Regions from separate parts of the Sporosarcina pasteurii genome, predicted to be linked through region 2. Evidence: predicted binding sites of a transcription regulator. Region 2 holds the regulator's gene; each other region holds the start of a gene.
The links. Region 2 encodes CtsR, which represses protease genes until heat stress. Its sites were predicted from a motif close to ATGGTCAATAAAGGTCAAACA; they were not measured.

Region 1 (2,270 bases), 490 kb from region 2:
CCTCTTGTTCATGTGCTGCAAACCCTTTTACTGTGTTGACGAGGTTGGGAATTAAATCCATTCTTCTTTGCAATTGATTCTCAACCTGTGCATAAGACTGGTCAACATTTTCCTCTAATGTCACAAACTTATTGTAACTCGGTACAAGTATCACTGCGAGGAGCACAACGATGCCTATTATGATTCCTAATGGTCCGAGTAATCTTTTCAAAATACCACTCCTCAATAAATTGTTATTTTTACTTTACCCACTTTACTTGCACTATTAAACTTATGCCCAAGCATTTGGCTTTTCAGCGATACTTTAATCATTTTCAGTGTATCCATTCTTTATGTTATGCATATTATTAAAAACACATGCACATACTAAGAGATGGAGGTGGCGACAAATGCCTAAAGAAAATTCAAATAAAAAACCGATTCAAGTCCCAGAAGATGTGGAACTCGGAACAGAATTCAATATACGAGAAGTAAACAGAGACCAACAGAAGCATAAGAGAAAGCATAACGTCACATTAGATCCACGTGAAAACCGATTTAATCAATAAGATACACAAAACGGTAAGCGTAGAGAGCGCCAAATTTTTCAAGTGTTTTTTTATTCGATCATAAAGAGACCTTGTCCGTAAAATCGGTAAAGGTCTTTTTATAAGCGGATCTCACATTGCTAAAAGGTAATCATTAGTACAACAAAAAACCTTACAAACTTTAAAGTTTGTAAGATTTTCTTAGTTTTTTCTATAAACGTTTTGAATTAGCGCCCTCGAGAGGAATCGAACCCCTATCGTAAGAACCGGAATCTTATGTGTTATCCGTTACACCACGAGGGCATATTGAAGTCACTTTAATGACAGCAAGCATTATAGATTATACTGTTAAAACTAATATTTTGCAAGGTCTTTTTGAAAAAGCGTTATATTTGACCTTTATTGACCATGCTATGTATGATAAGAGTACGGTTGAATGGGAAACTCATTTCAACGGACTACAATATCCACCTTGAAGGAGGAAATGAAATGAATTTAATACCAACAGTTATTGAACAAACGAATCGGGGCGAGCGTGCTTACGACATTTACTCACGCTTGTTGAAAGACCGGATTATTATGCTTGGTAGCGGAATTGATGATAACGTTGCAAACTCTATCGTTTCACAGCTACTATTTCTAGAAGCAGAGGATCCTGACAAAGACATTTCGATTTACATTAACAGTCCAGGCGGAAGCATTACAGCAGGTATGGCAATCTTTGACACAATGCAGTTTATTAAACCTGACATTCAAACAATTTGTATAGGTATGGCTGCTTCAATGGGTGCGTTCCTACTTGCAGCTGGAACAAAGGGTAAGCGTTATGCACTTCCGAACTCTGAAGTCATGATTCACCAACCACTTGGCGGTGCACAAGGTCAAGCGACTGAAATTGAAATTGCAGCGAAACGTATCTTATTCCTACGCGAAAAACTCAATACAATTCTTGCTGAAAGAACAGGTCAGCCAATTGATGTCATTGCAGCAGATACAGAGCGTGATAACTTCATGACAGCTGAGCGTGCGAAAGAATACGGTCTTATCGATAATATCCTAACGCGCAACGACTTAACTAATCAATAACCTATCAGTCATTCAATTTCGAGTTCGGTATTGCACCGGACTCTTTTTTTATTGCTTACTAGCCAAAGAACGTTGATACAAATAAAACTGCATCCTAACGATTAGAGTCATCCAATAATTAGGGTGCAGTTCACATAAATATCCGCTGTTTATTTGTAACATCTTTATCTTTAATTTTCTTTTTCAACAAGCTCTGCAAGCGCGGCCAATGCTTGTTCTTCATCATTACCCTCCGCGATTAATGTAATTTGCGATCCTTTCGCAATGGCAAGACTCATGACACCCATAATACTCTTGGCATTCACTTGTCGGTCGTCTCTCTTTAAAAATATATCAGCCCCAAAGCGATTCGCTTCTTGGACAAATAACGCTGCTTGTCTTGCCTGTAATCCAGGCTTCATATTTACTGTTACTCTTCTTTCTGCCATTTGGCACTCTCTCCTTTAATTCACGGTATTATGTAGTTCCTAATCCTCCAGTTCGGAGATTATCCGCTATTTCTTCTATTTTTCTTAATCGATGATTGACGCCTGATTTACTTACTTTCGTACCTGTAACAAGTTCACCAAGTTCTTTTAGAGTAATGTCCTGATGCTCCAACCTTAAACGCGCAATCTCTTGTAATCGTTCCGGTAATTGATCAAGTCCTATCGTTCG
Region 2 (2,270 bases):
CTAGTAATGCGCCGGCAGCCATTTTATCGACTGCTAATGCTTCATCCTCACTTGCAGCGATAGGAAAACGATACCCCCTTAAGTTTCGCGCTAATCTCACACGGGTTGCCATGACGATATCAGAATACTCTCCTTCACCCGTCATCCAGCCTGTGATCGCACTTTGCATAAACTTCTCAATCGACATTGTATGCTTCACCTCCATTGGAAAGGTGTTGTTGCAGCATTCTTGCCTCGTCGCGTAATTCGGCAGCTTCTTCAAACCGTTCCGCTTCTACCGCTTCTTGCATTTTTACTCTTACTTCTTCAATTTTTCTTTTAATCGCATATAATTCATTAAATGAAACAGGTATCTTACCTGTATGGGTTGTTTGCCCATTGTGCAACTTCCCAAACACATGCGGAAGTCGTTCTTTAAATGTTTCATAGCAAGTGGCACAACCGAACTTGCCGATGTCCAGAAAGTTTCCAAACGTTAATTTACAATCAGGACATTCCAGTTGATGGGCTGTCGTGCCTCGCCTTTTTGGTTGCGTTTGGAATGTATCGCCACCGCCAAACCAATGAGATAAAAATTGTTGAATAGATAAAGGTTCCTCATTTGGACTAAAATGAAACGCTTCTGATTGGAAAGCACATTTTTCGCATAGATGATGCTCAATCGACTCGCCCATATAGCCCTTCGTAATGACAACGGATGCGGGCCGTTCCTTACATTTTTCACAAATCATCTACATGCCACCTCACATTTGTAAAGTTGATTTTTCATTAAAACTCTTCATAAATAAGCGTCACGAGCATGGCATGTAAAACACGCGCTCTCAGTTCATCACGTTCAGGTAACGGAATTCGAATCGTCGCCCGATCAACTGCTGCCAATATAAGTTTCGACTCGCGATCTGTAATAACCTCTTCTTCTAACAGTCGATATACAATATCGAATGCCATTGTATGCGAAACACCATTTTGGAGACCTGCTAAAATATGTTCAATTAAGTCTTTACGGGTATTTGCTCGAACGCGAAAAATTCGGATATACCCGCCGCCGCCTCTTTTCGATTCAACTGCATAACCACGTTCAGCTGTAAAACGTGTATTAATCACGTAATTAATTTGTGAAGGGACACATTGAAATTTTTCTGCAACTTCACTTCTTTTGATTTCGATTACGCCGTCTTGTTCTTCTTCTATAATCGCCTTCAAATATCCTTCAATGATGTCAGAAATATTTCTCATTTCTTCACCTCTTTCATGCCAGGTGTCTTCATTGACTTTGACTATCTTTGACTTAATTGTACAGACGAATCACATGGTTCGCAATCGATACGCATTCATTTATTCGACTATGATAGTGTCGGCTTAAGCCATCATTATTTAATCATTTAATTATAGAAAAATGGACTTTCCTACTTAAATTAAGAAAGTCCATTCTATTTTTATACACTCATTCAGCTTCCACGCTTATATTTTTTAGTTCCTTCACTGGTAGGAAGAGTTCGCCCGTTTCTAGGTAGGTGATGGAAAGTTTATCGCCTTCCTGGATATAGATTGAATATGGGGCAACTTCAGAAGAGACCAGGAAACTTCTTCCGTCGTCCGCTAATATCGATACGAGTGTGAATTCGCCTACGCGCTCTTTGAATACACGCTGGACAGTAATCGCTGTTTTCCCTTCTTCTGCATTTGAACTGCCGTCCACGGAGCTGCCGCCACGTTGAAGTGCCGTTTTATATAGTTTTAACGCTTCGTTCGGCGTATTGCCGTATACTGAAACTTCAGGATTGGCCGCGGAAACAATAAAATAGTTTTGTAAGAAACCATTTGAATCCAAGACCGGCGTTAACCAGCTAGCTTCCCCGTAAAAATTGTAGAGTACCGGCATTTCGCCAGACCATTTCTTTTCAATAAATTTCTTCTCAATAATTTGTAAAGTACCTTGCGAATCCATATACGACTCTTCTAAGTTTCCAGTGTAATACGTTGCTTCTCCTGTTCGACCATCCGTCAAGGCATAGCCAAGCATCGAATCGACACCCTCTTTTGGACTTGTGAAATCAGTAAAGTAATACATATGGCCGTTTTCATCGAATATCGGACTCACATTTGCTTCTGTTCCTTCATCAGATGGAATTTTCACATCTTTTTTCCCGAAGACAGAATTCCAGAAACCGTGAATATACTTTCCAAAATAACTGTTTTGTAAACTAACCGCTTCAGGCGCAACTGCCCCATCAATAAAGGCTGGGATCTCAGCAAGTGGATATTTTTTT
Region 3 (2,270 bases), 840 kb from region 2:
GTTCAGCTTCAACCGCCGGAATTTTTCCGTGACGAAGTTCAGCTGCTTTATTTAAATCATAACGATTTTCCGCGTCTTCTAATTCGCGACGCAAGCGGTCTAATTCACTGCGTTTTTCTTGAATTTCATTTAACGTACTCTTTTCCGCTTCCCATTGTTCACGCATATCTGCTGATGAATCTTTTAATTGTTGCAACTCTTCCCGGAGCGATGCTAGACGGTTTTGACTTGCTGCATCTTTCTCTTTGGTGAGCGCCTGCTCTTCAATTTCCAGTTGCATGATTCTTCTAGTGATCGCGTCTAATTCTTGAGGCATCGAGTCTATTTCCGTCCGGATCATCGCACTTGCTTCATCGATTAAGTCGATGGCTTTATCCGGCAAAAATCTTTCGGTTAAATAGCGATTTGATAAGGCGGAAGCCGCTACAATGGCACGATCATGAATTCGCACGCCATGATGCAATTCGAACATTTCTTTTAGTCCCCGTAAAATAGAAACTGTGTCTTCAACAGATGGTTCACGGACCATGACTTGTTGAAAGCGGCGTTCAAGCGCTGGGTCTTTTTCAATATACATACGATACTCATCAAGTGTCGTTGCACCGATGCAATAAAGCTCTCCACGTGCCAACATCGGCTTTAGCATATTACCCGCATCCATCGCCCCGTCCAATTTTCCAGCACCGACAATCGTATGGATTTCATCGATAAACATGATAATTTGCCCTTCGCTATCTTTCACTTGTTTCAAGACAGCCTTTAATCTTTCTTCAAACTCGCCCCGATACTTGGCACCCGCGATCAGCGCACTCATATCCAACTCAAAAATTTCTTTACCCTTTAATCCTTCAGGTACGTCCCCTTTTACAATTCTTTGGGCTAATCCTTCTACAATCGCTGTTTTTCCAACACCAGGTTCACCTATTAGCACTGGATTATTTTTTGTTTTTCTAGATAAAATACGAATCGCATTGCGAATTTCTTCATCTCGACCGATAACAGGGTCAAGCTTTGCATTTTTTACATCTTCAACAAGATTTCGCCCATATTGTTCTAACGGAGTTCGTTCATCTTGTTCCCCTTGCATTCTCATTGATATCACCCTTTCCATTAATATTTGACCTTTCTTGACTAATTGGATTATAAATTGAAATAGACGTTTAGGTAAAGAATATTGCTTTAATAGCTTATATTTTATTATCCCTTTTTATCATATGACTTAAACTTACGTAGTTTGGATAATTCGTGGCGAATCCGGTCAGGCACGCGGAGTACACTGGACCTGGGAGGAATTCAATTGGACGCGGGCGGAATTCGTGACTGAGCGGGGAGTTCATCACATTAGGAATTAGGGTAACGCCCCTTTTCTGGTATTACATTTTTATTAGTAAACATAAAAAAACTGTACAACTTAGAAAAAATTGTACAGTTTCATAAAATGTTAACTATATGGTTAACAACTTATTTTATTTATCTAACGCCTAGTGCCATTTTTGCATAGCGTGACATTTTATCTTTTGACCACGGAGGATTCCAGACGATATTTACGTCAACGTCTTTTACTTCTGGAAGCTCCATAAGTTCTTGTTTAATATTCGCCACAATTTGCGGCCCCATCGGACATCCCATTGATGTAAGTGTCATCGTTACGATTGCCTTACCTTCATCGTCTAATTCTACATCATAAATAAGTCCTAGGTTTACAATATCTATACCAAGTTCTGGGTCAATTACGTTTTCAATTGCACCCATCATACTATCTTTCATTTCTTGACTCATGCTCATCTTCCTTTCCATTCTAGACTTAACTCCATCATAACAATGTTTCCTTATTCATTCAAATGACTTGCAAGCCAACTGACCGCATCTAGCATGCCTGTACGTGTCACCGCATGTGCTGCGTTGTTATCAGTGACAAAAACAAAATCATTCGGTCTATCAGAATATGTTTCTTTTACTTCCTTATAAAATTTAAAAGTCGGTCCGTACGGGACAACTTGGTCATTTTTACCATGCCAAAAATAAACTGGCCTTCCCTTTAAAGAGAAGGGGTCTCTTGTAATATCAAATAGAGAAATATTCTCTAGTAATTGATTTTTCTCTTCTGCTGTTACAGGTAATGTAAATCCTTTTTGTTCAAACTCATGTATTTGCGCTTTTGCTAAATCAACAAAACCGGGCGCCCCCATCATAATAATAGATGCATCGATCCAATCGTAAATTTTAAGGGAACCAAGCGTAGAAATACCTCCCATAGAAGTCCCACCTAC

Region 1: clpP (ATP-dependent Clp endopeptidase proteolytic subunit ClpP) is a predicted target of CtsR. The motif match lies at 917-937, and genes of this name have one in related genera.
Region 3: AB1H92_RS10940 (ATP-dependent Clp protease ATP-binding subunit) is a predicted target of CtsR. The motif match lies at 1,115-1,135, and genes of this name have one in related genera.

The regions. Positions count from the first base shown of each region.
Region 1 is NZ_CP160452.1:2,659,454-2,661,723, forward strand. It holds gene AB1H92_RS12755 (LemA family protein) at 1-211, opposite strand, end outside; gene AB1H92_RS12760 (hypothetical protein) at 390-548, shown strand; tRNA gene AB1H92_RS12765 (tRNA-Arg) at 759-830, opposite strand; gene clpP (ATP-dependent Clp endopeptidase proteolytic subunit ClpP) at 1,017-1,613, shown strand; gene AB1H92_RS12775 (HPr family phosphocarrier protein) at 1,784-2,041, opposite strand; gene whiA (DNA-binding protein WhiA) at 2,070-2,270, opposite strand, start outside.
Region 2 is NZ_CP160452.1:3,150,508-3,152,777, forward strand. It holds gene AB1H92_RS15355 (protein arginine kinase) at 1-187, opposite strand, end outside; gene AB1H92_RS15360 (UvrB/UvrC motif-containing protein) at 177-731, opposite strand; gene AB1H92_RS15365 (CtsR family transcriptional regulator) at 769-1,236, opposite strand; gene AB1H92_RS15370 (hypothetical protein) at 1,445-2,270, opposite strand, start outside.
Region 3 is NZ_CP160452.1:2,309,933-2,312,202, forward strand. It holds gene AB1H92_RS10940 (ATP-dependent Clp protease ATP-binding subunit) at 1-1,087, opposite strand, end outside; gene AB1H92_RS10945 (metal-sulfur cluster assembly factor) at 1,471-1,779, opposite strand; gene AB1H92_RS10950 (prolyl oligopeptidase family serine peptidase) at 1,830-2,270, opposite strand, start outside.